3 regions of the Acetobacterium wieringae genome follow, and region 2 is predicted to be linked to each of the others. Evidence: a T-box and tRNA genes for the amino acid it is inferred to sense, from the RefSeq annotation. Region 2 holds a T-box; the other regions hold tRNA genes.
What was found. A T-box is a leader RNA that pairs with one kind of tRNA and senses whether it is charged. The one in region 2 lies ahead of pheS (phenylalanine--tRNA ligase subunit alpha), so its partner is inferred to be a tRNA-Phe.
Positions count from the first base shown of each region.

Region 1: it has a tRNA-Phe gene. The T-box ahead of pheS (phenylalanine--tRNA ligase subunit alpha) is inferred to sense a tRNA for this amino acid. The anticodon was not compared.
Region 3: it has a tRNA-Phe gene. The T-box ahead of pheS (phenylalanine--tRNA ligase subunit alpha) is inferred to sense a tRNA for this amino acid. The anticodon was not compared.

Region 1 is NZ_CP097897.1:897,026-907,050, reverse strand. It holds gene CHL1_RS04475 (amidase domain-containing protein) at 277-1,578, opposite strand; tRNA gene CHL1_RS04470 (tRNA-Phe) at 1,758-1,833, opposite strand; tRNA gene CHL1_RS04465 (tRNA-Ile) at 1,859-1,935, opposite strand; tRNA gene CHL1_RS04460 (tRNA-Pro) at 1,957-2,033, opposite strand; gene CHL1_RS04455 (cation-translocating P-type ATPase) at 2,223-4,613, opposite strand; gene CHL1_RS04450 (GatB/YqeY domain-containing protein) at 4,785-5,228, opposite strand; gene rpsU (30S ribosomal protein S21) at 5,240-5,422, opposite strand; gene CHL1_RS04440 (histidine triad nucleotide-binding protein) at 5,528-5,872, opposite strand; gene mtaB (tRNA (N(6)-L-threonylcarbamoyladenosine(37)-C(2))-methylthiotransferase MtaB) at 5,886-7,208, opposite strand; gene CHL1_RS04430 (RsmE family RNA methyltransferase) at 7,225-7,968, opposite strand; gene prmA (50S ribosomal protein L11 methyltransferase) at 7,970-8,908, opposite strand; gene CHL1_RS04420 (BMC domain-containing protein) at 9,317-9,667, shown strand; gene CHL1_RS04415 (EutP/PduV family microcompartment system protein) at 9,672-10,025, shown strand, end outside.
Region 2 is NZ_CP097897.1:1,707,994-1,718,018, reverse strand. It holds gene lexA (transcriptional repressor LexA) at 1-271, shown strand, start outside; gene zapA (cell division protein ZapA) at 315-875, opposite strand; gene CHL1_RS08345 (DNA-processing protein DprA) at 983-1,861, opposite strand; gene CHL1_RS08340 (phenylalanine--tRNA ligase subunit beta-related protein) at 1,876-2,097, opposite strand; gene pheT (phenylalanine--tRNA ligase subunit beta) at 2,057-4,258, opposite strand; gene pheS (phenylalanine--tRNA ligase subunit alpha) at 4,272-5,294, opposite strand; T-box leader at 5,329-5,560, opposite strand; gene CHL1_RS08325 (TrmH family RNA methyltransferase) at 5,566-6,384, opposite strand; gene CHL1_RS08320 (potassium channel family protein) at 6,387-7,055, opposite strand; gene CHL1_RS08315 (TrkH family potassium uptake protein) at 7,070-8,446, opposite strand; gene rplT (50S ribosomal protein L20) at 8,577-8,930, opposite strand; gene rpmI (50S ribosomal protein L35) at 8,957-9,160, opposite strand; gene infC (translation initiation factor IF-3) at 9,256-9,783, opposite strand; gene CHL1_RS08295 (ABC transporter ATP-binding protein) at 9,966-10,025, opposite strand, start outside.
Region 3 is NZ_CP097897.1:1,136,622-1,146,646, reverse strand. It holds rRNA gene CHL1_RS05625 (23S ribosomal RNA) at 1-157, opposite strand, end outside; tRNA gene CHL1_RS05620 (tRNA-Ile) at 374-450, opposite strand; tRNA gene CHL1_RS05615 (tRNA-Ala) at 470-545, opposite strand; rRNA gene CHL1_RS05610 (16S ribosomal RNA) at 650-2,174, opposite strand; tRNA gene CHL1_RS05605 (tRNA-Cys) at 2,434-2,507, opposite strand; tRNA gene CHL1_RS05600 (tRNA-Gly) at 2,517-2,591, opposite strand; tRNA gene CHL1_RS05595 (tRNA-Phe) at 2,601-2,676, opposite strand; tRNA gene CHL1_RS05590 (tRNA-Asp) at 3,099-3,175, opposite strand; tRNA gene CHL1_RS05585 (tRNA-Val) at 3,189-3,264, opposite strand; gene CHL1_RS05580 (class I SAM-dependent DNA methyltransferase) at 3,416-4,081, opposite strand; gene CHL1_RS05575 (M20 metallopeptidase family protein) at 4,097-5,254, opposite strand; gene CHL1_RS05570 (FAD:protein FMN transferase) at 5,324-6,394, opposite strand; gene CHL1_RS05565 (NusG domain II-containing protein) at 6,537-6,881, shown strand; gene CHL1_RS05560 (Gx transporter family protein) at 6,881-7,414, shown strand; gene CHL1_RS05555 (HAMP domain-containing sensor histidine kinase) at 7,444-9,195, opposite strand; gene CHL1_RS05550 (winged helix-turn-helix domain-containing protein) at 9,205-9,900, opposite strand.

The DNA of each region.
Region 1 (10,025 bases), 810 kb from region 2:
CGTTTCCTCGTGATTGACATGTTCAATCTCTACGAATTCATCATGTTCAACTTGCTTGGTCGACCAATTAAATCGGTATTTTTTTATTCTTGCTCGGACTTTTTCAAAAAAATCTGAGTTTTTTCCATGCCTCTCCTCCTGTTACAATTTATTTACATTTATGATACCATATGGTTTTATATTTTACAAGTATTTTGTAAGTCAAAACTTTTTTTATTCGCTATGGTATTCGTTTATAAATCAGGAGAAAAGGTATGACACTAAATGCTGCTGCAACTATTGGCCATCGTTCCAGCCTAAAATTTTAATCAGCCTCAATTCTGAATAACCATAGGCACTGGCTGGATAATTGATTCGATCCGTGGTATTCGAATTAATGAGATAATCTGCCATTTTTCCATCGCTGTCCGTAATTACATCCGTAATGATAACCGAATGGAGCCAGTCGCCATTTTGTCCATATTGTAAAATATCGCCAATTGATCCCGAATAGACGTTTTCGTCAACAAGCGCCACCAGTCCATAGCCATCATTTTCGCTGGCATAGGTGTAAAATTCCTCGACCCCGGTCCAGGCAGGGCTCCGACCCCAGTCCACTTCATCCAGATCCACTTCTTCGCCGTACCATTTCCATTTGTTGTCACCGTCGCTGTCCATGGGGATTCCACCAGCAAAAAGACACTGCGAAATATAGTTATTGCAGTTACCGCCGTAACGATCATAACTGCCATACTCATCATTTCGCTCGACTTCAATGGCGTCAACCCAGGTCATGGCGTAATCCAGTGCCGCCTCAGTGTCATAGTCATGATCAACCGTTACAGTCTCGCTTTCCCATGCCCCTGAATTAAAACCATCCTTTTCCTCGGCCAACGCTTCGATAACTGCCAGCGCATCACTAAGCAGTTCATCTGCCACCACCTCAGGATCGTCATAACTGCCTTCAATTGCTTCTTCCAGCATCAAAAAGCTGTCCTCATCTTTATAATGTTCAGTGATGGCATAACCATCAGCGGTTTCCGTGAGATAAAAGGTGTGGGTAATCCCGGAACTGGAAGACTCCACATCGGGGATAAAGGCAAAGTTAACGGTATGGTCTTCTAACAGAACCACTTCGATCGCATCCGAATTGGTGTCAACGCTTGTCACAGTCAAGCCACATTGATAGTCACTCATTCTCAAATCATTACTCTGGCTTTGTCGCAGTTGGATCAGATAGTCCATGGCTCTCTGATTGACCCAGGCATTTTCACCGGTGGGATCAACAAAAATCCCGGTAAAGTCCTCCGTTTCCAGATTGGCCATGGCACGGAAATAGGTTTCAAAATAGTCATTGATCGGTTTTAGCATGGCACTATCGATTGTTTCATCACTTTCTCTAATTTTTATATTGCCTCCACTTTTAGCCGTATTACTTTCCGGTTTCGCATCAAAAATACTCGAAGCACTGGTCGCAACGGCATCTGAATTTGCCATGACACCGATAGACACGACACCCATTGCCATGATCGTCATGATCACCAGCCCGATCATTGTTCTTCTTCTTTTCCGCCTGATGGCATTTTTTCTTCTTTTCATTTCCCCACCTCTTCAGTATTTGTAACAATTATATATCTATAATGTGTACTTCTCGTGAACAAACCATGAAGATCTGAAAAAAACCGACAAACCGATCCTTTAATGATACTGTACCACCAAACCCAGACACTAATCCAAAAAATAAAAAAAACAGCTTACGCTGTCATCTTTATAAGTGGTGGTGCCCAGAGGCGGAATCGAACCACCGACACGGGGATTTTCAGTCCCCTGCTCTACCGACTGAGCTATCTGGGCATATATAAAACTTGGCAAAAAAATATGGTGGGCCTTCAGGGGCTCGAACCCCGGACCTACCGGTTATGAGCCGGTTGCTCTAACCAACTGAGCTAAAGGCCCCCAAGTAATTTTTAAAAAAAATGGTCGAGGTGAGAGGATTCGAACCTCCGGCCCCATGGTCCCAAACCATGTGCGCTACCAAACTGCGCTACACCTCGATACAATACTTAACTATTATAAATGTATTCGTGTCTGATGTCAAGGACTTTTTTTATCTTTATGCTTTGCGATGTGATTTATCTTTGACGACTTGCTTATTATAGCACGATCACAAACCCTAATGCAAGTCTTTTTTTCACAAAAGAATCGTTTTTTTTGATTCTTTTGTGAAAAAGCTTGATCCGTATCTATTTTTCCAATACAGTTGCCTTGGCAGTGGTTGGTTCTTTTTCTCGGCGGTTCAGATAACCCTCAACCCGATTAACCCCCCAGCCAAAAATTCTGATCAAGGGATAGATATCCAAGGTTGTAATACCCAACACGATAAACATCGCTGGCAAAAAATCCTGGATTGGAGTCAGGAAAAACAAATCTTCCAAAAACAGCACACAGCATAAAAATGAAACCGTCATCGCAAAGAATAAGGCCCAGCGCTTATTATCAAGTGGCTGGCAGACCCGAAAAAGAATCACTAAGCCAATCAAACCGGTGGAAATAACCGCCAGCGTAGAAATTTGCTGATGATCGAGAGACAGGTAAGCGCCGACGATCATGATCGTCACCACATTAAACACCACCGTCAGCGCCCCCGGCAAGGATTTTTTGAGCACCTTTTCGAGAAAGTTGCCGGTAATCCGGTTCTTATTGGGCTCCAGGGCCAGAAAAACCGAGGGTGCCCCAATTGTCAACGCACTGATCAAAGTCAGTTGAATCGGTACAAAAGGATAGGCCTCATTGGCAATGATCACAATCACAGCCAGCAATAACGAAAACATGGTTTTCACCAAAAATAGCGAGGCCGCCCGGGTAATATTGTTAATAACCCGACGCCCTTCCATCAAGACCCGGGTAAAATTGGCAAAGTTGGAGTCCAATAAGACCAACTGTGAAACCTGGCGCACCGCATCGCTGCCTTCGGCCATGGCAATGCTACAGTCCGCTTCTCTTAAAGCCAATACATCATTGACCCCATCTCCAGTCATCGCCACGGTGTGACCTTGATTTTTAAGCGATTCAATCAATAGTCGTTTCTGCCCCGGGGTTACCCGACCAAAAACCGAATAGTCCAGCGCAGACTTACGAACATCCTCCTCGGTGGTGAGGGTAGCCGCATCCACAAAATTATCCCAATCCAGCAAACCTGCCCGATGGGCAACCTGAGACACCGTTACTGGATTATCTCCGGAAATAACCTTGATTGTGACTCCCTGATTTCTGAAAAACTCCAGGGTCTTCTTGGCTTCCTGACGAATTTTATCGCCCATCGGCAGCAGTGCCACCGTTTTGATATGATCCGGCAAGCTCCCATCCTCTTTAAACGGTTCCGAAGCATATCCCAACATTAAAACCCGATTGCCTTCACTGGCATAGCCTTCAACCTTATCCTGAATTTCCGGATAACGCTCTTTTAAAATGAATTCCGGTGCCCCGATCACAAAAGTGCCCTGGTCGCTGAAAAAAGCACCACTCCATTTTCGCTCTGAGGAAAAAGGAACCACCCGGTCACACTGCCATTTGGGCGCCTCGCCCTTGCAACTTTCACAGAGAGCCCGATAGGTAGCATTGTCATCTTTTAAATTGGCAATCAAAGCCCGGATCGCCTGAACCGGATTTTTGTCATGACAAAGGGTTTCCATTGACAATACTTCCATATTGCCTTCGGTGATGGTCCCGGTTTTGTCCAGACAAAGCATATCGACCCGGGCCAGCGTCTCAATGCAATAAAGCTCCTGAACCAGCGTCTGATGCTGTCCCAATCGGATTACCCCAACAGCCAGGGCGACACTGGTTAAGAGTACCAACCCTTCCGGAATCATCCCAATCAATGCCGCCACCGTCTGGGTCACACCAGCCTGAAGCGGCAGCGCCTGGACGATCAACTGCTTATAGAGAAGCAGCAGACCAATGGGAACAATCACGATGCTGATGCTTTTCATAATAAAGCCCAATGCTTTCATAATTTCAGAGTTCGGTTTTTTTGCCACCTTGACAGCGTCAACCAGTTTTGAGGCATAGTTTTCCAGACCAACCTGAGTCACCAAAACGCTGGCTTCCCCGGAAACCACAAAACTGCCGGACAGCAGCGAATCGCCCTCATATTTCATAATCGAATCCGACTCACCTGTCAGCAACGATTCATTGACTTCCAGCTCACCTTTGACCACCCGGGAATCGGATGGCACCTGTTTGCCAGCCTTGAGGATCAGAATATCGTCTAGGACGATTTTTTCAAAAACAATTTCCTGGCGGTTGCCATCCCTGATCACCGTCACATGGGGTTGTGAAATCAACGAGAGCCGATCAATGGTTTTTTTTGCCTTAATTTCCTGAATGATACCAATCAATGTGTTTATTATGACAATATTAATAAATAGAAGGTTTTGAAATGACTGTACAAAAATAACCATTAATGCCAGGATGATGTTAAGCATGTTAAACATGGTTAAACTATTATCCCTGACAATTCTACCAATGGTTTTTGTTTTGGATTGGGGCTGGATATTAACCTTTCCGGCGGCGATCCTTTCTTCAACCTGGACTTGACTCAGTCCAATTTCAAGGTTGATATGATTATCCATTTAATCCTCCCATTTTGTTATTTACTGGTTGGATTATATCACCACAATCTTAAAATACCTTGTAGCGTATCCCGCCGTTTAACAATTGATAACTGTTGCAAAATTTATTAAACAAAAAAGAAGTCTGCCCCAGGGACAAACCTCTTTATATGTGTAGTATTATTTTTTTTGTTATGCCAGACTTTCTCTGACCACTTGATTCACAAGCTTACCATCCGCCCGACCTTTAACCTTCGGCATCAGGGCACTCATTATTTTTCCCATGTCTTTGGCATCAACAGCACCGGTTTCTGTTATTGTTTCAGCCACAATTACTTTGATTTCATCAAGTGTTAATTGTGTAGGAAGGTAGCTCTCGATAATTACTATTTCTTCGCGAGCCTGCTGGATTAAATCGTCTCTTTGAGCTTTCTCAAACTCAGCCAGGCCATCCCGACGTTGTTTGAGCTGTTTGGCAATAATTTCAAGAATCTGGTCATCTGCCAGTTCCACTTGCTGATCCTTCTCGACTTGTAAAATAGCCGCCCGAATCATGGTAACGGTCGATTTCTTGACCTTATCCTTTTCCTTCATTGCTGTTTTTAAGTCAGCCTGTAATTGATCCTTTAATGCCAATTAGTCACATCCTATCTTTTTTTCATCTTTCTTTTTCTAGCTGCTTCTGATTTTCTTTTTCGCTTTACGCTTGGCTTTTCATAATGCTCTCTTTTGCGAATTTCAGACATAACCCCAGCCATTGCAGTTTTTCTTTTGAAACGTCGCAATGCACTTTCGAGTGTTTCATTTTCTTTGATTTTTACTTCAGACATTTTCAACCCCCCCTCTAATCCGTTGCTAATTTCCGGTATTGTCAATCAACATGGTATGAGTCAAACTTTATTATACGCAATATTTAGAGCGCTGTCAATTATTTTTCAGCCTGGTGGCCATAATAATGGTCGGTCGCCCAATAAATGATAATGCAGATGCGGAACGGTCTGATTACCATCCTTACCGCAATTATTCACCAGTCGAAAACCACTCTCGGCAATCCCCGTTTTAAGGGCAATCCGATTGGCTACCGTATGAACATGGCAAATAATATCATTGCCTGCCTGAACCGACAGGATCGAATCAAAATGTTCTTTGGGGATAATAATCACATGAACCGGGGCCTGGGGCGCAATATCGTTAAAGGCGATGACCCGGTCATCTTCATAAACCACATCGGCGGGAATTTCCTTATTGACGATCTTACAAAAAATACAGTCTTGGGACATATCTTCCTCCTTATTATATAGATTCTCCGACTAACTTATCAGCATACCGACTAATATATGATACCCTAACCGGGATGATTCTACCACTTATTTCTTCATCGGTTTTGAGTATCACTGGCAGATAGTTCTTGGTGTGGCCGGTATAGCCAGCATCATCGTGGGTTGCTTCAAAAAGCACCTCAACCACACTGTCATCATTTTTTTTAAGAAAGGCCGCCTCCAATTCCCGGGACAATTCGCTCAGTTCATGACTGCGGGAATTTTTCAGGCTTTCATCGATCTGATCCGGAAAATGGGCCGCTTTTGTTCCGGATCGCCGGGAATATTTAAATACATGAATCTGGTAGAAGCCTACCGCCCTGGCAAAGTCGAGCGTCTCAGCAAATTCTGCCACCGTTTCTCCGGGGAAGCCCACCATGATATCCGTGGTGATGGCGGCCAATGGAAAGACCTCCCGGATCTGGTTGACGATCTCCATGTATTCAGCCGTCGTATAACGGCGGCCCATCCGTTTGAGCACGGTATCACTACCGCTTTGCAAAGATAAATGAAAATGCGGACAGAAGCTGTTAAGTGCCGCCAGCCGCTTAAGCCGCTGAGGGGTTATAAATTTGGGTTCCATCGACCCCAGCCGAATCCGTTTAAGCTCTTCAATTTTGTCAAGGGTTTCAATCAGATCAATCAGATCAGTTTTACCGGTGTCTTCTTGATCAACCCCATAGGAGGCAATGTGAATCCCAGACAGGATCACCTCCTGATAGCCCATTGCCACCACCCGGTTGACCTCATCGATAATCTGCTGTTGGTTGCGGCTTCGGACCGGACCTCTGGCAAAGGGGACAATACAATAGGTACAGAACTGATTGCAGCCCTCCTGAATTTTAATAAAGGCCCGGGTTTTTCCTTTGACCTCGGAAATCATCAGCGGTTCAAATACTTTTTCATCCATGATATCCGAGACAAAATCCCGCTGGCTGATATCTTTGCGATGGGCCTCAATATAGGTTAAGATATCACCGCGATTTTTGGTACCGATCATTAAATCGACTTCCGCTATTTTTTCCACTTCCGCAGGAGCTACCTGGACATAACAGCCCACCGCACAGATAATCGCCTCGGGGTTGATCCGCTTGGCCTTGCGCATCATTTTTCGAGATTTCTGATCGCCCAAATGGGTGACCGTACAGGTGTTGATGACGTAAACATCGGCCACCTCGGAAAAATCCACAATGGTATAGCCAGCCGACTCAAAAAGCTCCATCATCGCCTCGCTGTCGTAGGTGTTGACCTTACAGCCCAGGGTCATAAAAGCAACTTTGTTATTTGTGTTGTTCATACCGCTTCTTTCCACCTCACTTCCAGAAATTTAATTGACTGAGCACCATCATCCCGGCGGTTTCCGTTCTTAAGATCCGTTTTCCCAGACTGACGCTGATCACTCCGGCAGCTTGGCAGGCCGCCTCCTGGGGATCAAACCCTCCTTCCGGGCCAATAATCACCGCAATTCTTAGCGGTTTATCAGCGTCCTGCTTTTTTTCAAAAGCGGTCAGTGCTTCTTTAAGGGTCTGCCGGTTTTCATCCTCATAGGCTAAGAGTATCAGATCGTAGCGATCCGTTTCCTGCAAAACACCAGCCAGGGTGAGTGGTGTCCCGATCTGCGGGATGATGCCCCGTTTCGACTGCTTGGCTGCTTCATAGGCAATCCGCTGCCAGCGTTCGATTTTTTTATCCTGTTTGTCTTTGATTTGTACAACCGCCCGCAATGAAGAAAAGGGGACGATCTCATAAACGCCTAACTCCACCCCTTTTTGAATAATCATTTCCATTTTGGTGCCCTTGGGCAAGCCCTGATAGAGGGTGATTAAAAGCTCCGGCGTTTCGCCCTGGGATGGTTCCTGGCTCTTTATATAGCCGGAAATTGTCCGATCTGTGGGGCTGTCCAATACAATCAGATAGTCATTGCCCAGACCATCACAAACTTCGATGCGATCATCTTTTCCCAACCGCAAAACCTTGGTAATATGTTTGAAATCTTCCCCGGAAATAACAACGGTGGATCCGGAGATCTGACCGGGTTCGACAAAAAAGCGATGCATGCTAGTCTCTTTTCTGGGCAACCACGCCAACCCACTCGCCCATTTGCTGAACATAAACCAGTTTGAAGTTTTCCGCTTCCAGAGCATTGAGGACGTCCCCCAACCGGTCAATGATGATGCCGGAAGAAATAAAGATGCCGTTTTCTTTCAGATAGGGTTTGATGATCCCTGACAACTCGACAATGGCGGCAGCCAGTATATTGGCCACAATCACATCGGCCTGTTCATCGATGACATCCAACAGATTTCCTTCACGGATTTCAACCAGAGCGCCTAAATCATTGAGCTCCGCATTTTCCCGGGCAATTTTGACGGCCAGGGTATCAAAATCAACCGCCACTACTTTTTTTGCTTTCAGTTTACCGGCAATCAATGAGAGCACTCCGGTACCACAGCCAATATCCAGCACCACGTCGCCAGGCTTAATATACTCTTCCAGCTTTATGGCACAAAGCTGAGTGGTTTCATGGGTGCCGGTGCCAAAAGCCATACCGGGATCAATGTTGATGACGATCTCATCCTCTTCGGGGGCATAGGCTTCCCAGGTCGGTTTGATGACAATACTTTTGCCGACCTTGGTGGGTTTATAGAACTTTTTCCAGGAGTTGGCCCAATCCTCCTCTTCCACCTCGGTAATCAGCATCTCACAAGCACCGGGATCCAGACCAAAAGAAGGCAGCATCTTCACTGAGCTAATCAGTTTGTGTACTGCTTCTTCGGTATCTTCCACCTCGCTGAAATATCCCCGCACAATGGAAACATTGGGATCAATTTCCAGAAGGGCTTCATCGACAAAATTAACCTTAGGATCTTGCTGAATTAAAAGCGCATCCTGCAAGGTCTGAATGGCTACGCCATCCGCCCCGGCTTCATAAAAAGCATTAACCACTGCTTCCTCCGCTTCCAATGTTGTTGTGATTTGAACTTCTTTCCAAAGCATTCCCTTACCTCCAGTTTAATCGTTGTGGTATTATACCACGTTTTCCGCATGTTTAACAATTGATCATTATAACCCATCTACCTTAGAAAAGAAATAGATTTTTTCACTTCTTTGTCTTAGTCTAGTACCGATAATTGTTACATCATGTTGTCTGCATCGGGGCGAACAGGCGATAGACCTGTCCGATCCCGCAGCAGACAACAGATTAACAATTAGTCGGTACGGCACAGTGCGGGTACAGAAATTTTTTTGCCAGCTTTCTGTAAAATATCGTTAATCGATGTAACCGGTTCCCGATTAATGCTATAATGGCCATACTTAAATTAATTCAAAGTTATCTCTAGATAAAAAAAACAATACCGACAATTGTTAGACTCAAACAAAAATACAGATAGAAAAGGTGACACGATGGAAACTGAAAAGAAAAAACGCACCATTCAGGAATACGTTCCCGGTAAACAGGTAACCCTGGCCCACATTATTGCCAAACCCAAAAATGAAATCTATATTAAATTGGGCTTAGACGATGAAAATGCTGATGCCATTGGCATTTTAACCATTACGCCCAGCGAAGCGGCCATCATTGCCGCTGATGCTGCCACCAAGGCTGCTCCGGTCGAAATCGGATTTCTTGATCGTTTCAGTGGTTCTCTGGTCATCACTGGTCGGGTCTCTGATGTGAAGGCCGCCGTGACCGAAATCCTTAATACCCTTAATCATATTTTAGGTTTCGACATTCCTAAAATTACCTACTCTTAAATCAATGGCCAGCAATAAAAAACGGGTGGCCCTCATCGGAAAAATCGGCAGCGGAAAAACCACCCTGATGCAACGACTGGGCGAAGACGAACTCAAGTATTCCAAAACCCAGATGGTCACATATTATGACGAGTTTATTGATACCCCGGGGGAGTTTATTGAACTCCCGTTTTTTTCACGTCAGGCCATCAATATCACCATGGATGCCGGACTGGTGATCCTGGTCAATTCCTGCGTCGATCCTCAGAATGCCGTACCGCCGAACTTCGTTCACACCTATAACATCCCCTCCATCGGGGTGATCACCAAAACGGATCTGGGTGAATGCAATATCAAGCGTAGCCGTAATCTGCTGATC
Region 2 (10,025 bases):
TATTCTTATAGTCAAGGGGACTAGCATGATTGAAGCCGGGATTCTCGATGGTGATAAAATCATCGTCCGAAAGCAGGAGACGGCCCGAAATAATGACATTGTTGTAGCGCTTTTGCTTGAAGATAACGAAGCCACGGTCAAACGCATTTTTTACGACGAGCCCAATAAAATCCGACTGCAACCGGAAAATAAAACCATGGATCCGATTTTCTGCAATGCCCAGGATATCAAAATTCTTGGCAAGGTAACCGGTCTGATCCGCAAATTTTAGAGCAATAAAAAAAGATGTGCAAACATCTTTTTTTTATTTTCCGTTAGTCCAGTTTCATTTTGTCTTCAATGCTTTTAAAGACATCTTTTTCGATATGATTTTTGTTGGCTTTGACCAATTCGATCTGGCTTTCAAACAACTGATTCTGGAGATCCAGGATTGTTTTGCGGCTGGTTTCACTTTCAATTTTTCCTTGTCGTAAGTGTTCCCGGTATTGGGCCAACAGATCATTTTTTTCATCCAGTTCTTTTTGCAATAAGTCTTTCTCTTCAGCCAGTGCTTGATATTTTGCCTGTTCTTCGGCCAGCAAATCGCTGAGTTTCTTGAGTTCAGCTTTAACTTGTTTCACCTCGCCGACTTCTTTGGCTTTTACTTCTTCACTGCTCCGAACTTCTTCCTCTGCGTTGAAAAGCCGCTCGGTAATATTCATACAGCCTAAAATCGCAATCCGAATATGGTTTGTGAAGGGATTCGCAGCCTTGACCCGTTCCAATTCGGTATTGACGTAGTCAGAAACGTGCTTAATATGCTCTTCGTTTCCCTTGGCCTTTAGATTAAATTCGGTATCGAGTATGCGTAATTCCATGATTGTTTGTTCAGGCATTTTTTCCTCCTGTGAAATAAATTTAGTTCTCAAAAGTGATAAAAAGGTTCTTCTTTGTTATATTCTATTATAGGTAATAAACAAGAAAATTACAATTGATTTATCAATTAATACTGCTCAATGACATCAGCCAGTTCTGTATTGCTTAAAATTCGGTAGTCAATCTGTTTTATCTCAAGATGCTTAAAACCAGCCCGTGATTCGCTATGGATAACCGGAATGGAATAAATCGCTTTCTGGTATTTTCTGGCGTAATCCAGGGTATAAATGGTACCGCTCCCCGGCGTAAAATTGGAAACAATCACAAACTGACTGGACGCACTCTGAAGACGATCCCGCTCTACGAACTTATATGGCAAAAGGGTTTCATGATGGGGGTATTCGGATACCAGACAGCCCCCCATGCCACAGATTTTATCTGCCAACTGCTGATTGGTGCTGGGATAAATTGGAGCTAAACCAGAAGGCAGAAAGGCCACCGTCTTTCCACCGGCATCCAGACAACCCTGGTGCCCATAAGAATCAGAACCGATCGCCAGGCCACTGACTACCACAAAATTGTTTTCGGCCAGTAACTTACCTGCTTGAAAAGCAAAATCTGCCCCCAAGGCGGAAGGTTGGCGGCTACCAATCACTGCCGCCCGTTTGGAATGTGTTAAAATACTCAAGTCGCCCTGATAAAAAATCAACACCGGATGATCCGAAAATTTCAGACTATCCGGAAACGCTTCATCCCAATACGAGCAGCAAGAGATTCCCAGCTGACCGCATTGTTCGGCCAGCGTCTGGGCACAGTCCTCAGCAGCTGCGATTTCGGCCTTGCTGATCTGGCTGGAAATCATCCCAAAAGTCTGGCCGATTTCAACCAACTCCCGGAAACAAAGCTGCTGAGGAGCGGTGATCAACTCCAGCAAGCGGATCGTTTTCTGTCGACCGACCCCTTTTAATTGCTGAAGCCCGACAATATGTTCACAAATCAGATTCATGATCGTTTCAATACTTACTCACGGAGTTGGGCATCAAATGCCTGTTTCAATTCACCGAGAATCTGGTCGATAACCGGATTAATATCATTGTCAGTGAGGGTTCGTTCGTGATGACGGAAGTTTAAGGCATAGGCCAGACTCTTATAACCGGCCGGAATTTGAGCTCCGGTATAGACGTCAAACAATTCAATGCTTTCAAGGATTTCGCCCGCTGTTTTTACGGATAATTGCCGCAATCGCTGCCGCCGGAATTTCAGCTTTGAGTAAAATAGCCAAATCGCGATTAGAAGCCGGGAATTTTGGCAGATCAGTAAATTTATTATCCAGGCTGGCACATTCAAAAAGTTCATCAAACGATAACTGACAAACATAACACCGTTTCGGCAGTTCATAATGCTTGACAACCATCGGATGAATCTCGCCGATTTCCCCGAGTTTGGTCCCATTGGCAAAAATTTCTGCTTTTCGTCCGGGATGAAGGAAGTCCGATCCGCCAGCAACAAACTCCGGATAGTAAATTCCAAAATGCTCAAGCAAGAGCTCAACAACCCCTTTTAATTCAAAATAATCCCCGCTGCCATAGGAACTGATGGCCAGTTTTTTGGCTTCAACCGGTAATTCTCCTGGCTTGGTGTTTTTGCGATAGGTATTGGACAATTCAAAAAAACAGCCCGCCGGGTTTTTACGATTATAGTTTAGTGAAATCACTTCCAGCTGATGGCCAATGAGGGTATGGCGCATGATGCTGTTTTCTTCCCCCAGCGGATTAATCAGCGGAATCAGGTTATCCGGAAGCTGTGTATTCAGTCCCTGAAGACGCTTTTCGCTGGTAAAGGAGGATGTCAGGGTTTCAAAATAGCCCTGACCCACCAGAATGTTTTTCAGGCTGTCTTCAAATTTCTGCACTGGGGTTTTACCGCCAACCATGGTTTCGCCGCCCATTATGGTACCAGGGATGCGATCATAGCCAAAAATCCTTACCACTTCCTCGGCCAGATCTTCTTTAAGCTCAATGTCCATCCGATAACTGGGCACTTCAACTTCCAAAACGGCATCGCTTATTTTGTTCACCGTAAAGAATAACCGGGTCAGCATGCTTGAAACTTCCTCAACAGTCAAAGAAATCCCCACAAACGCATTAAACCAATTAACATCGAGGGCAACTTTTTTTAATGCAGCCACCTGAGGGTAAACATCAATCATCCCTTCGATAACATCACAGGCACCAATATCCAGTAGCAGCTGAGTGGCCCGCAGTGCTGCCACTGCGGCTAATTCCGGATCAACGCCCTTCTCAAAGCGAGATGAGGCTTCGGTTCGCAGGCCCAGTTGTTTAGCCGTTAAGCGTACACTGCCTTTGTTAAAATTGGCCGATTCCAGGACAATCAGACTGGTTTTATCAGTAATTTCTGAATTTTCACCACCCATGACCCCGGCAATGGCCACTGGGGCTTTGCCATTGGTGATCATCAGCATCGATTCATCTATTTCCCGCTCTTTATCATCTAAAGTGACAATTTTCTTATCTGCAGTGGTTGTAACCACAATTTCCTGGGATTTAAGACTGTGATAATCAAAAGCATGGAGCGGTTGGCCCAGCTCCAGCATCACGTAGTTGGTGACATCAACAATATTGTTGATCGGCCGCACTCCACTGTTTAGGAGCTTGATCTGCATCCACAGCGGTGAGTCTTCGATTTTCTTGACTTTGAGCATCTTGGCAACATATCGGGGGCAGGCAGAATCTTCAATGCGTACGGCCAAATAGTCGGGGATTTCATTAGCACTTTCTGCGGTGGCGTCATAAACTGGTACTTCAGCCATTGGCAGATCCAGGGTTGCTGCCGCTTCCCGGGCGATCCCCACAATCGATTGGCAATCCGATCGGTTAGCCGTCAGTTCCACATCGATGATCACGTCATCAAGCCACAAAAGTTCCCGGGCATCCATTCCCAGCGGCGTATTTTCCGGCAGAATCAGAATCCCTTCCATGATTTCTTTAGAAAATAAATCGGTGTTCATTCCCAGTTCTTCAATCGAGCAGAACATCCCATAGGAAAGCAATCCCCGAAAATCATTGGTGCCGATTTTGGTACCATTGGCAATTACCGCACCATCAATGGCCACCGGAACAATGGCACCTTCAAAGACATTCTTGGCCGCAGTGACAATCACCCGTTGGTCAGTTCCCATATCCACGGTACAAACGGTCAGCTTATCCGCATTGGGATGGGCTTCAATTTTGGTAATTTGTCCGGTAAAGATATTAACCACATTTTCTGAAACAACCGTTAGGGTTTCCACCTTTGTCCCGGACATCGTCAGAGCCTCCCCAAAATCAAACGGTGCCATTTTTATATCAACAAATTCTTTTAACCAATTCAGTGAAACGAGCATAATTGGGTTCCTCCTATTTAAATTGCGCTAAAAAACGCAGATCATTTTCAAACAATAAACGCAGATCGTTGATGCCATACTTGATCATTGTGATCCGGTCAAGGCCCATGCCAAAGGCAAAGCCGCTGTATTCATCCGGGTCAATGCCACAGAAGCGCAAAACATTCGGGTGAACCATTCCGCAACCGAGAATTTCAATCCAGCCGGTGTTGCTGCAAACCTTACAGCCAACGCCGCCGCATTTAAAGCAGGTTACATCCATCTCAGCGCTGGGCTCGGTAAAATAGAACTGGTGGGGGCGGAACTTGGTTTTCGTCTGTTCACCAAAGAGTTTCTTGGCAAATAAATCAAGGGTTCCTTTAAGATCGCTCATGGTGATGCCTTTATCAATCACCAATCCCTCCATCTGATGGAAGACTGGAGAATGGGTAGCGTCGATTTCATCAAAGCGATAAACCCGACCCGGTGAAATAATCCGCAGGGGTGGTTGCTGTTCTTCCATAACCCGAACTTGAACCGGTGAAGTCTGAGTTCTCAGCACGATATCATCCTGATAGTAAAAAGTGTCCTGGAGGTCTCTGGCCGAATGATCCTGAGGCACATTCAAATAGTCAAAATTATATTTTGCCCATTCAATCTCCGGACCTTCGGCAATGGAGAAGCCCATTCCCAGAAAGATTTCTTTTAAATCATTGATAATCGTAGTTAACGGATGCAGGTTTCCCGCCTGATGTTTTTGTCCAGGCAGGGACACATCGATACGTTCTTCTTTGATCTGCGCTTCAATTTCCTGTTGTTCCAGTAACTGTTTTTGCGCCATGATGTTACTTTCAATTTCTTCCCGGATTTCATTGGCCAGCTTGCCAATGACCGGACGTTCCTCGTTGGAAAGCTTGCCCATTCCTTTTAGGGCAATGGTCAGTTCGCCTTTTTTACCCAGATACTTAATCCGGACATTATCCAGTGATTTCAGTTCGGTAACGGCACTTAGATCAGCTATACAGCGATCTCGTAATTGTTTGAGTTCTAGCTCCATTTCTTTCTCCTTATAAATAAAAAAATCGTCCTCTCAAAAGGACGAAATCATTCCGCGGTACCACCTTAAATTAATACATAATTGTATTCACTTAAAATTTTAACGCAATTAACGTTAGCTGCTATCAATCATCAAAATTGGTTGATGCGGTTCACAGCTAAAACTCCAGAGGGAACTTCAATAAATTTAAACACAAAATCTCTCAGCCTGGGATTTTTTCTCTGTAAAGTCTCATCTTTATTTACTCGCTCTATCATTGTAGATAAGTTATTTAATTATCTTTTACTTTGGTCTGGCATTCCTTAAAATCTCGAATCAGATCATACATGATTATACCTGCAGCCGTTGCCACATTCAGTGACTCCGCCTGACCCAAAATGGGAATTTTCAGTAACAGATCGCAGCATTCACTCATTTGCTTCGACATTCCCTGGGATTCATTCCCCATAACGATGGCAAATGAACCGTTGAGGGACTGGCGTTCCCATAAACAACTGCCACTTAAGGAAGTACCGATGATCGTTACCTGCTGCTCTTTTAACTGCTTGACCGTATCAAGCAGCGAAACGACCTGATAAATCGGCAAGTGAAAGACCGAACCCATCGAACCCCGTAGTACCTTCTCATTGTAAATATCCGCTGTTTTAGCAGACGTCACCACACAGTCAAAACCTGCTGCATCGGCAGTACGAATAATGGTACCAACATTGTAGGGATCCTGAACATCCTCCAGTAAAACCGTACGCTTGAAGGTTCCCGGTCGGCTATTAATTTTATGCAGTACCGCCATAATTCCTTCGGGTTTTTGTAAACCGGACAGGCTTGCCAGAATCGTCGGACTGACGATTGCAATGGCAACTTTATTGTTCTCCAAAGTAACCAGACGATCCCTGACAGATGCGCCATTAATCTCCAGCCAAGTGCTGGTAATAAAGATCTGCTTAAACTGCAATTGATTTTTAACTGCTTCCAGAAAAAGCTTGGTGCCTTCGATGGCAAAGGTACCTTCGGCGTCCCGAAAGGATTTACTGCTGAGTTTACGCAGATACTTCAGTTGCTCATTATTTTTTGATGTAATTTCTGGAAACATCGTTAATGGTCTTTTCGGGACAGTTTGTTAATCTCATTAATGGAGCGATTCTCCCCCATCACAATCAGTTTATCTCCGGCATGAATCACATCACTGGCCAATGGCGAAGCATTTAAGACATCCAGACTCCGAATTGCAATTACATTTAAGCCATGTTTTTCCCGGAGGTTTAACTGTTCCAGGTTTTTTCCTTCCCAAATATGAAGGGACTCCACCTCAACGATGGAATGATTGGTATCCAGCTCCAAAATATCGATAAAATCGCCGGAAAACAGATTATGCGCAACCCGCTCACCCATGTCCCGCTCTGGAGAAAATACTTTTTTGACCCCTAATTTAAGTAGCACCTTTTCGTGCTGGGCATTGTTGGCTTTTCCATAAATTTCATTGATTCCCAGTTCCTGAGCATTGACAATACCCATAATACTGCTGTTAATGTCTGAGGTAATGGAAACCACCACCGCATCGACATTCTTTAAGCCAATCGATTTCAGTGTATTAATATCGGTCACATCCGCTTGCACCGCATAGGTTACCAAATTCGCAATGTTTTGAATTTTTTCTTCGTCATTATCGACGACAACAACATTACAGCCCAATTCGCTGAGGGTGATGGCCAGTGCTTCACCAAAACGCCCTAAACCAAGAACCGCAAACTGCTTTTCTTTCAATTAATACTCCTCCTCTAGCCAATCATAATGTTGCCTTCCGGCAATTTGAAATTTCCCACGTTTTCTCGGGCTCGCTTTTCACTGCGTGAAATCGCATAGGCTACCGTTAACGGACCCAGCCGGCCAACAAACATGGTCAAACTGATGGCTATTTTCCCCGCTGTTGATAAATGAGGGGTTAAACCGGTTGTTAAGCCAACCGTACCAAATGCTGAAAGTACTTCAAAAACCACCGTTTCAAAAGAAGCTTCAGGTTCAGTACATAATAACACAAAAATCATAAAGATGACAATACCCAATGCAATGACAATCACCGAAATGGACCGACGGATTGCCGGGCCCATGATGCTACGCTTAAAGGCCACCACATCTTTTCGACCATGAAGAACGGAGACAACCGTCATCATAATAATCGCAAAGGTGGTGGTTTTAACGCCGCCACCGGTGGACCCCGGTGAAGCTCCGATAAACATAAACAGCATGGTTAAAAACAATGATGGTGTTGTTAAAGCGGCAATGTCAATGGTATTATAACCAGCAGTTCTTGGTGTGATCGACTGGAAAGCGGCGGCCAGTAGTTTTTCGGGAAAAGAAAGCTTTCCCATCGTCATCGGATTATTGTATTCAAAAACAAAAAAAAGCACAAAACCAATAATCAAAAGAACACCGGTGACTGTCAGGGCCAGCTTGGCATGCATAGTCATTTTTTCAAATTTTCGAATGTTAATGATATCACTGGTAACGGCAAATCCCAGCCCCCCCAGAATAATCAGCCCGCCAATCACAAAATTGACAATAAAATTACCGACATATTTTGTCAGGCTGGAGTAATTCCCAAATAGATCAAAACCAGCATTACAAAAGGCAGAAATCGAATGAAAAAAGCTGAAGGCAGTGCCCCGCAAAAATCCATATTCCGGAATAAAAACCAGGGCCAACAATAATGCCCCAACTGTTTCAATGATCAGCGATGAAAAGAAAATGTACTTGGTGAATTTAACTACTCCGGAAAGTGAATCCATGTTCACTGAGGATTGAATCAGCAGACGATCCTTGATCGTAATCCGTTTTCCCGCCAGTACAAAAAACATTGTCGTCAATGACATGAAGCCCAGGCCACCGATCTGTATCAGTAAAATAATAACGACTTTCCCAAATACCGACCAAAAGGTGCCGGTGTCCACAACCACAAGCCCCGTTACGCATACTGCTGAGGTAGCCGTAAATAACGCATTAATAAAACCACCGCTGGTTCCTGATGCGCTGGCCATCGGCAAGGTCAACAAAATGGCTCCCAGTAGGATCACCAGTGCAAATCCATAAATCAGCATTTCTGCCGGGGAACGTTGTCCCGCAAATTTTTTAAAGTTCCAGCGTATTTTTTCTGCCATGATTCGATTCCTGCCTTAAATATTTAATAACCATACCTATTCTAACACGACACAATAAAAAAGCAAGAATAATATCCATAAAAAAAACTTCTCAAGCATGGATAATCCGTTGAGAAGTTTTTCATTACGATTAGTTCATGTTCTTCTTTGATACTTCAACTAAGTCTTTAAAAGCATTACTGTCATTCATTGCCAGATCTGCTAAGATTTTACGGTCGATTTCAACACCTGCCTGTTTTAAACCAAACATGAATTTGCTGTAGCTTAAACCATGTATTCTGGCACCGGCATTGATTCGGGTGATCCATAATCTTCGGAAGTTTCGTTTCTTTTCTTTACGGCCAACATATGAAGATCTGAGTGCTCGCATAACGGCTTCATTCGCTGATCGATATAACTTACTTTTAGCACCATAATAGCCTTTTGCAAGTTTTAGTACTTTTTTATGTTTCTTTTTGGCATTAACGCCTTTTTTAATTCGCATTATCTATTTCCTCCTATCTTCAAATATTATCTTTTTACGATTTTGATCATTTTCATTACTACTTTAGCATCGCCAGGAGCTAAACCAGTTGCTTTTCTTAAATTTCTTTTTCGCTTGCTGCTCTTTTTGTTAAGAATATGACGTTTGAACGCTCTTGAACGTTTAATATAACCTGATTTTTTTATTTTAAAACGCTTTGCAGCACCACGGTGGGTTTTCATTTTTGGCATAACTATTTCCTCCTCCCTGTACAAGGTTTCATTTATAAAAAACTATATCTGAGAAACGAAAGTTTCACAATCAGATAGTCAATTAACAGTGTGAATTACTTATCTTTTTTGGGGGCTAAATACATAACCATGTTTCGGCCTTCAATTTTTGGTGCTTTTTCGACTACCGCCAGATCAGCAACCCGCTCAGCAAAATCTAGTAATACTTCTTTTCCCTGTTCGGTGTAAGCCATTTCACGGCCTCGGAAACGGATCGCCACCTTAACTCGACTGCCTTGCTCTAAAAACTTGATGCAATTTTTAATTTTAACATTAATATCATGCTCTTCAACTCGAACCGACATACGAATTTCTTTAATAACCACAGCTTTTTGATTTTTTTTGGCTTCTTTTAATCGTTGAATTTCTTCGTATCTAAACTTACCGTAGTCAAGAATCTTACAAACCGGCGGTTTTGCGTTTGGTGAAACTTTCACTAGATCCAAATTTTTTTCATCGGCTAATGCTTGAGCTTCTCTGGTATTCATGACACCAAGCATTTCTCCAGTTTCGTCAATTACACGGATTTCGCGATCACGGATCTCGTTATTAATTTCGTGTTGAACATCTTTGCTAATAGTCATATACCTCCATATAAAAAAATTGCAGGTAGAGTTACTCCACCTGCAAAAAAATACTTACGAACAATGATTATGCGTTCATTCATATTTACCTATTTCCCTGAGAAATGAGGTGAGAAGTGTGTGTTCCTCTACTTTGTTACTCAGCTATTATATGCTTATTCAGATCGATTGTCAAGTTTTTTTTATGAAAGTAAAGCCCGGTCGTTGGCAAACTCTTCGCCACTGACCTGGCCAAAGCGTTT
Region 3 (10,025 bases), 570 kb from region 2:
CGTTACAGTGACTGGTCTTCTACCAGCCGGGTTTCCCCATTCGGATATCTGCGGATCAACGGTTATGTGCACCTTCCCGCAGCTTTTCGCAGCTTGTCGCGTCCTTCTTCGGCTCTGATTGCCAAGGCATTCACCCTGTGCTCTTTTCTTCTTGATCCTTTTTGATGTTACGTTTTCGTGTTAAAGAAATTGTATTTCAAAATTTTATTTATACACTATGCTGTTTTCAATGATCGACGTATTTGTCCAAATTTTGATAAAAATTTGGTAAGTCACTAAGCGTTAGCGTGTGACTGGTACAAATACTAACGCATTTTTCGACTGAATTCATCCATAAATCAATCAGGGATTCTGGCGAAAAATACGATCCTTATGGTGGGCTTGGGAGGACTTGAACCTCCGACCTCACGCTTATCAGGCGTGCGCTCTAACCACCTGAGCTACAAGCCCATCTGTTTGTTTTAAAATTTGGTGGAGATGAGGAGACTTGAACTCCTGACCCCCTGCTTGCAAGGCAGGTGCTCTCCCAACTGAGCTACACCCCCACAATTTCAAAACCTATTTAGTTTTTATGCTCTCTGCTTTTGTCTTGTATAACCATAATGGTCATACAAAAGAAAATAGTACCATGACTTCCTGTATTCCCTAGAAAGGAGGTGATCCAGCCGCACCTTCCGATACGGCTACCTTGTTACGACTTCACCCCAATTACTGACCCCACCTTCGGCAGCTGGCTCCTTGCGGTTGCCTCACTGACTTCGGGTGTTGCCAACTCTCGTGGTGTGACGGGCGGTGTGTACAAGACCCGGGAACGCATTCACCGCAGCATTCTGATCTGCGATTACTAGCAACTCCAACTTCATGCAGGCGAGTTGCAGCCTGCAATCCGAACTGAGATCTGTTTTAAGGGATTAGCTTCACCTCGCGGTTTCGCAGCCCTCTGTTCAGACCATTGTAGCACGTGTGTAGCCCAGGTCATAAGGGGCATGATGATTTGACGTCGTCCCCACCTTCCTCCGTGTTATCCACGGCAGTCTGCTTAGAGTGCCCAACTGAATGATGGCAACTAACCACAGGGGTTGCGCTCGTTGCGGGACTTAACCCAACATCTCACGACACGAGCTGACGACAACCATGCACCACCTGTCTCTCTGTCCCCGAAGGGAAAGTCTGATCTCTCAGATTGTCAGAGGATGTCAAGACCTGGTAAGGTTCTTCGCGTTGCTTCGAATTAAACCACATGCTCCGCTGCTTGTGCGGGTCCCCGTCAATTCCTTTGAGTTTCAACCTTGCGGTCGTACTCCCCAGGCGGAGTGCTTATTGCGTTAGCTGCGGCACTGAGTCTCCCCAACACCTAGCACTCATCGTTTACGGCGTGGACTACCAGGGTATCTAATCCTGTTTGCTCCCCACGCTTTCGCACCTCAGCGTCAGTATTTGTCCAGCAAGCCGCCTTCGCCACCGGTGTTCCTCCTAATATCTACGCATTTCACCGCTACACTAGGAATTCCACTTGCCTCTCCAATACTCAAGTCTTTCAGTTTCAAATGCATGTCACCGGTTGAGCCGGTACCTTTCACATCTGACTTAAAAAACCGCCTGCGTGCCCTTTACGCCCAGTAAATCCGGACAACGCTTGTCCCCTACGTATTACCGCGGCTGCTGGCACGTAGTTAGCCGGGACTTTCTTCTTGGGTACCGTCTTTTTTTCTTCCCCAATAACAGAGCTTTACGATCCGAAAACCTTCTTCACTCACGCGGTATTGCTGCGTCAGGGTTGCCCCCATTGCGCAATATTCCCCACTGCTGCCTCCCGTAGGAGTCTGGACCGTGTCTCAGTTCCAGTGTGACCGTTCGCCCTCTCAGACCGGTTACCCATCGTCGCCTTGGTGGGCTGTTATCTCACCAACTAGCTAATGGGACGCGGGTCCATCCTATGGCACCGGAGCGTTTAACAGCTAAGCCATGCGACTTCACTGTATTATAAGGCATTACTCCCAGTTTCCCGAGGCTATTCCTTTCCATAGGGCAGGTTACCCACGCGTTACTCACCCGTTCGCCACTTTCTAAGATTTCATTCCCCCGAAGGGTCATTCCATCTCGTCTCGTTCGACTTGCATGTGTTAAGCATACCGCCAGCGTTCGTCCTGAGCCAGGATCAAACTCTCAATAAAAAGTTTGTATTTAAAGCCGTTAGGCTTTTAAATGCTGTCTCATTTTGAATAAAGCGTATTTTATACTCTACCGAGTTAATGTTTTATAGAGTTCATCTCTCTGTTTCTATTTAGCCGCATTCATCCCTCGCAGATGTTTTGGCTGTTTTACAGGTTTTATGGTACTATTCTCTTTTCTATGACCGTTGCTCCCACTTAAGAAGCTTTTAAATTATACCGTCGTTACTTTTAAATGTCAAGCTATTTTTTTGTTTTTTTTTGGAGGCGCCACCCAGATTTGAACTGGGGGTGAGGGTGTTGCAGACCCGTGCCTTACCACTTGGCTATGGCGCCTGATCAAAATGGAGCGGAAGACGGGATTTGAACCCGCGACCCTCGCCTTGGCAAGGCGATGCTCTACCACTGAGCCACTTCCGCTAATCATGGTGGTGCCCAGAGGCGGAATCGAACCACCGACACGGGGATTTTCAGTCCCCTGCTCTACCGACTGAGCTATCTGGGCGTGTAATAAAAAAGGCTTGTTCGTCTTCAATCGTTTCGGCAACACATTTGTCTGCCTAACTAAGTGATTCACACAAAAATGTCCACTCATTACATTCGTGCATTTTTGGTTCTCTACTTATACCGACTGAGCTATCTGGGCAAATAATTAAGATAGGTTGTTTGTTTTCATTTGTGTTAAACGTTTAAAGTTCGACGCATAACATTGCCACGCCGTGGTTAATTACCCAATAATTGGAGAACTCCATTAACCTTGGGGCAGCAGTGAATTGCTATTCGCTTTTTATTGGATCGTATTTTAATTGAAAACTCTTCTCATCCTAGTCGGATGAGTTTTCAATCAAAATGCGTAAGTATTACCACTGTCGTCTCGCTTGTGCTCAACTTCTGGCCAATTTCTGAAAGAAATTGGGATAATACTTATGGCGACCTGGAAGAGACTCGAACTCTCGACCTCCAGCGTGACAGGCTGGCATTCTAACCAACTGAACTACCAGGCCGCATGTATAAAAATGGTGGTCGCAACAGGGCTCGAACCTGTGACCCCCTGCTTGTAAGGCAGGTGCTCTCCCAGCTGAGCTATGCGACCATCAGTTGAGATACAAGCGTTATTATACGGCAGTAAAAACTAATTGTCAACCATTTTTATCGTTTTTTTTAATTTTATCTTTTTTCGGCAATCACCTGAATCCGTTCACCTTCATTGCTGCCTTGCATAAAGGTTCCAAAATCATAATACTTCATATTTTTAAAACCAATGTTGACCAGACAGCGATGAATATCTTCAATGGTATAGAAATACTGTATCTGGGTCTCCTCATGACGATTATAGGTGCCATTCTTATTCTTTTCAAAAATGTCAGATTGAAATGCATGGCATTTTCGTCAAAATGTGGTTCGTTTTCCCAAACGCAAAAAATATCATCCAAATCATAGACATAGGTATTATCCATAATGGTTTTTTTGTATTTTGTCACTGTATTGACATCAAAAAGCAAAATCCCTTCATTTTCCAGACATTCATAACTACTTAGAAAAAAGCTCTGTAAGGCTGCCAGATCGGGTAAATAATTAACACTATCACAGCAGGAAATAACTGCATCGAATGTTTGATTGATTTGAAAGTTGCTCATATCACCTAAATAGAACTGAATATTTTTGAGCCCCATGCGGTCTGCTTTTTCGTCTGCCACAGTCAGCATCGCTTCGGATAAATCGACTGCTGTCATATTGATCCCTGCCTGGGCCAAATTGCAGGTGATATTTCCGGTGCCACAGCCAAATTCCATAACATTTTTTATTTCACGTTTGCTGTTTAAAAATAACCGCTGAATATAATCAGACCATTTTGTATAATCAATTTCTTTCATCAATTCATCGTAAACCTGTGCAAATTCTTCGTACATTTTTGTTCTCCTGTGTTAGTATTTTTTTGAGTAGTTGATCATTTGTAGTGATGTGTCAAGGCCCCTTAGTAAGACCTGCTCGTCAAAATTGAAGTCTGCTGTATGCAGATTTTTGTTAAATCCTTTTTCTTCGTTGCCAGTTCCTAAGCCGATGTATAAACCCGGCACTTCTTTCTGAAAAAACGAAAAATCCTCAGATAACATGACTTTTCGAAATCGAACTCGGTTTTCCTGGGGGATCTGCTCTTTAAAAATCTCATAAAGCCGTTCATCGTTAATCACTGGCGGGTACATTTCGACAAACTCCAGCTCAATATGACAGCCGTGGGTCAGTTCAACCCCTTTGACAACTTCCTCGATCCGTCGATGGAGCTTCTGATGGCTTTTTTCACTAAATGAACGGATCGTCCCGCCCAGCTTAACCTGATCGGCCACAACATTTACCCGGGTTCCCCCATTGAGTAAGCCAATTGAGATCACCACACTTTCCATGGGATTGGTGTTGCGACTGACGATACTCTGTAAACAGGTAATTAATGACGCACTGGCAACAATGGCATCCATTGACCGTTGTGGTTCCGCAGCATGACCACTGAGCCCATGCACAGTGATAAAAAACTCACTGTTTTGACCCATCATCGGCCCGGCTTTTGTTGCCAGTTTACCTTCTTCAATAAAGGGAAACAGATGATAACCAAAAATGGCTTTAACCGGATATTTGTTAAAGATCCCGGCATCAATCATCGGTCTTGCTCCCCCGGGCCCTTCTTCGCCGGGCTGAAAAATAAGTAGTACACTTCTTTTTCGTTGCTCGGGAAAATCAGCCAAATATTTTGCCAGCAACAGATTCATCGTCATATGTCCGTCATGTCCGCAGGCATGCATCCATCCGGGATGCTTCGAAATGTATTCGTGATTGGCTTCTTCCCGAATGCAAAGGGCATCCATATCGGCTCGAAAGGCAATCGCATCGTCATCGCATTGTCCGTTAATATATAATACAAGACCCGTTTCACAGACTTTCTCCGGCTGGTATCCCAGGTCTGTCAGATAGTTGATCAAATACTCCTGAGTTTTCGGTAAATCAAAACCCTCTTCGGGGATCCGATGGAGATCCCGCCGCAGTTTACTTGCTTCATCTTGATAAATTTTTAATTGCTCACTAACTTCCATTCTTGCCCTTCTTTTTTCATTCATTACTACGCCTACCGCCATCGCACTCCTGTCAAGCTCACAAAATGGTCAGCGGAAAGTGATGGTGTAGGTATCGCCATAATTCGCTTGATCAAACACAAAGCTGTCTTTTAAACCACTGGTAACCACAATCCTATTTTCACTGGTGATAAAAATCGCCTCCACATCCGGCAGTGCTTCAACTTTCTTCAGCCCTTCATCCAAGCCCAATAAAAACAGCGTTGTCGATAGGCTATCCGCATCGATGGAGGCATTCGTAACCACAGTGACCTGAATCAGCCCCGAGTTGGCGGGATAGCCGGTAAAGGGATCAAGAATATGATGGTACTTGTTTCCGGCCGCATCCACAAAATAGCGCTGATAATCCCCCGAAGTAACGACCGATCCATCCTTGATGGATAATACTCCCAAATATCCATTTCCTGGATTTCTGGGATCTTCAACACCAACCCCGAAATCGCTGTTATCAGCTTTTCCTCCCATCACCAGCACATTCCCACCGAGATTAACAATCGCATGCTTCACCCCTTCAGATTTAAGAACCGCCATCACCTCATCGGCAATATAACCTTTGGCGATCGCCCCTAGATTCACTGCCATCCCCGCTTCGGTTAAATAAACTGACTGATCATCTGGACTTAAGATTATCTTCTTATAATCGGTTTTGGCTTTCGCGGCGTCAATTGCCTCTTGAGTCGGGGCTTCTTTGGTTTCTGGTGAGTGAATCCCCCAGAGATCAACCAGCGGACCGATGGTCACATCAAAATATCCACCGGAATTTTTAGAGTATTCCAGACTCTTTTCAATGATGCGGTAAGTATCCTCGGACACAGTAACAGGCTTGATACCGGCATTCTCTTTAATCAGTCCCAGATCACTGCCAGTTTCAAAGGCAGTGAGACTGCTGTTTAATGCTTCAATTCGTTCAAATGGCTGATCAAGCAATTGTTCATCCGACTCCCCATAAAGGGTGATACTAACAAAGGTATCCAGCAAAAAATCACTCCGGGACACTGTTTTTCCCTGATCGCAGCCCGTTAAACCTCCGACCAGAAGTAAAAAAACAATCCCTGTTGCAGTAATTTTCCATCCCCAATTTCTTCTGCTGATTTGCTTCATCTATCACACCCGTTCCTTTAACAAATAAATGTATTATACCAAAGACTCTGAAAAAAAGCATAAAAAAATGGTAAAGACTTTACCATCCGGTTTTTTTCAGATAAAATAAGAGCGTTCTTTATTAAAAATTAACGAGGTTTCCATGAAAAAAAATGAAATCATCATCATTGTCGGCTTACTTACCGTCAGTTTAATCGGCATTGCCGCTTTTTATTTAATCAATAAAACCGATTCTCCACTTTCGGTTCGAGTCACCCGTCAGGGCGAGGTTATTGGCATCTTCCCACTTTCTGAAGATCGCACCGAAATCTTTACTGATGCAACCGGTTTTAATACACTTGAAATTTCTGACGGCACTGCCAAAATGGTGGAGGCCGACTGTCCCGACCATATTTGTGTCAAAACCTATCCTATTTCCAGCCCCGGTGAAACCATTGTCTGTCTGCCACACAAACTGGTTGTGGAAGTCATCACTGGTGACTCCTGATGACTTCAAAAGCCTACCGACTGGTTATTCTCAGTCTTTATGTGGCCATGGCGCTGATTCTTAGTTATATTGAAAGCTTGATTCCTCTGCCACTGCCGATTCCCGGAGCCAAAATCGGCCTGCCCAATATTATTACCCTGGTCTCGCTGTTGACTCTGGGTTGGCCGCTAACCCTGCTGGTAGTGATCGCCCGGATTTTTTTATCGGGTTTCCTCTTTGGCGGCTTTTCGATTGTCTACAGTCTGGGCGGCGGCCTCTTAAGTCTGCTGGTCATGAGCTTGCTTTTGCACTTTTTTAAAGACAAAATTTCAATTATCCTGGTCAGTGTTTTCGGGGCCATTTCACACAATCTCGGTCAGGTCATCGTGGCCGCCATTGTTGTGCAAACGACCAGTCTCCTGCTTTATTTTCTATTCCTGATGGTACTGGCCATTCCCACCGGGATTTTTATTGGTGTCACCGCCCGGGAGCTGATGCGTCTGCTTGGCAAAACCACCATCTTCTCAAAACTGAACCTACCTCAAAAAAAATAGCCGATCAAAACTGACCGGTTATTTTTTTATCAATCTTTAAATTTCGGCAAGCTAATCTTAAATTCAGTTCCTTCGCCTACCTGACTCGACACAGCAATCGTACCACGATTGTTGTGAACGATGTGTTTAACAATGGCCAGTCCCAGACCGGTGCCGCCCTTCTCCTTGGAGCGACTCTTATCCACCCGGTAAAACCGCTCAAAAATCCGGTCTACATCCTTCTCCGGAATCCCGTAGCCATGATCCCGCACCTGAATAGTGACCACTTCATCTTGTTCCGAAAGGGTAACCTCCACCCGATTGGCTGGCTCTGAATATTTAATGGCGTTATCGATCAGATTGATCATCATCTGCCGGAATTCATCTGCCACAAATTCCAATTCAATTGATTCTTGGCTGTTGAGTTCCAAGGCCATGGACTTTGCTTCGGCGCTCAACTTTAAAATATCAAAAATCTGCTTGATTTCCATATCAATATGCAGCAATTCGAACCGTCTTTCAAATCCGCCTTTGTTTTCCAGTTGCGATAAAACCAGAATATCACTGACCAGGCGGCTGAGGCGATCACTCTCTTCATAAATAATCGAATAAAATCGTTCCAGAGTTTTCGGATCAGTGATGTGGTTGACTTGAATGGTCTCAATAAAACCTTTGATGGTGGTAATCGGTGTTTTAAGCTCATGGGACACATTAGCAACAAAATCCCGGCGCATTTTTTCGAGATTTTTCAACAGGGTGATATCCTCAAAAATAATAATATGACCGTTGATGCTATTATTTTCTTCGATATGGTTAATATAAACCCGCAAGATCTGATTTGAATGAATCCGTGATTCAAAGCTTAATTTTTCACTGGGATCGTTCTCCAGATAATTCATAAGTTCCAGAATAAAAGACTCCCGATAAACTTCCAGAATATTATGTCCAATCACATGTTCGTTTCTGGGAATCCGCAAGACCTTCCGGGCCGCTTCGTTTAAATGGACAATGTGGTTCTTTTTATCAATTGCAATGACCCCATGATTCATATTTGACAAGATCGCCGTAAGCTCGGCATTCTTCTGGTTCATCTCAGTAAACGAGTTGTCCAATTGGATTGACATCTGATTGAGCGATTCCACCAGCTCTCCGATTTGATCTTCACGAATCATGGTCAGTTGCTGTCCATATTTGCCTGAGGCAATTTCTCTGGCAAAAACGGAAGCTTCTTCCAGTGGTTTCATTTCCCTGTTGATAAAGTAATTTATCAACAGGGTCGTCGCCATGATTGTTGTTAGGATCACAAAAATAATATTGTTGATCATTTCAAACATGGCATCATCCATGGCATTAACCGGCATGGATATTCGTAATACCGCCTCTACTTCCTTATCTTCATCAAAATAAGGGGTAGCGACATAGATCATTTCGTCTTTGATGGTGTTGGAGAATCGCACCTCAGTCGTTTGTTGGCCAGCCATTGCGCCATGGATTTCCGGTCGATTTTTATGGTTTTCCAGTGCGCCCAAACCTTGAACGGATTCGTAGATGACATCCCCCTGGGTGTCAATAATTGTCATCCGCACATTGGTACTTTGAGCAAAATTATCCAAATTTTCTTTGTTTCCCGTTTCCAGAAAGTCAGGTAACAGGTAATTCATAATATAGTTACTGCTCTTTTTGATGTTATTCTCAGTGTCGGCATAATAACTTTGACGATAGCTGATGGTCGTGAACAAGCCACAGATCGTGATACTGACAATGATAATGACAGTCAGTGAAATAGACAGACGTTTCTTCATTGTAGACTCCTATTTTTCAATAAAGCGATAGCCAACCCCCCGGACGGTTTCGATATATTTTTTGCCATCTTCAGATTGTTCCTCAATTTTTTTTCTTAAATAGCGGATATGGACATCCACGGTTCGGGTTTCTCCGTAATAGTCAAAACCCCAGATCTGATCCAGCAGCTGATCCCGGGTCAAGACCTGACCCCGGTGTTTGGCCAAAAAAACCAACAGTTCATATTCCTTAAGGGTTAAGGCCAGTTTCTCCCCATTTTGATAAACTTCAAACGCCTTGGGATCGATTTGAAGATCCCCTACCACAATGGCTTCATCCTCCTTGGATAAAAGAATCTCCGTCCGTCTTAAAACCGCCTTAACCCGGGCACATAGTTCTTTGACCCCAAAAGGCTTGGTAATATAGTCATCGGCGCCAATTTCAAGCCCCAGTACTTTATCGAATTCCTCACTTTTTGCTGTCAGCATAATAATCGGAATGTAGGAAATAACGTTATTGGCACGAATCTCCCGGCAAATGCTGATGCCGTCTTTTCCCGGCAACATCAGATCCAGAATGATCAGATCCGGCAATACTTCCAATATCTTTGCAATGGCTTCGCCGCCATCCTGAACGCCGTCGACTTCAAACCCATGCGTTTCCAGGTTAAATTTAATCAGTTCATATATATTCAATTCATCTTCGATTATCAGTATTTTTTTCATCATGACTCCTTCATTTTTTGTGTAATGAAATTATAACACATCCGCAAATTCTGTTCTGTAAATTTTTGATTAAATTGTAAACTATTACATAATTCTGAAAACGTTATAGAAAAAATAATGATTGT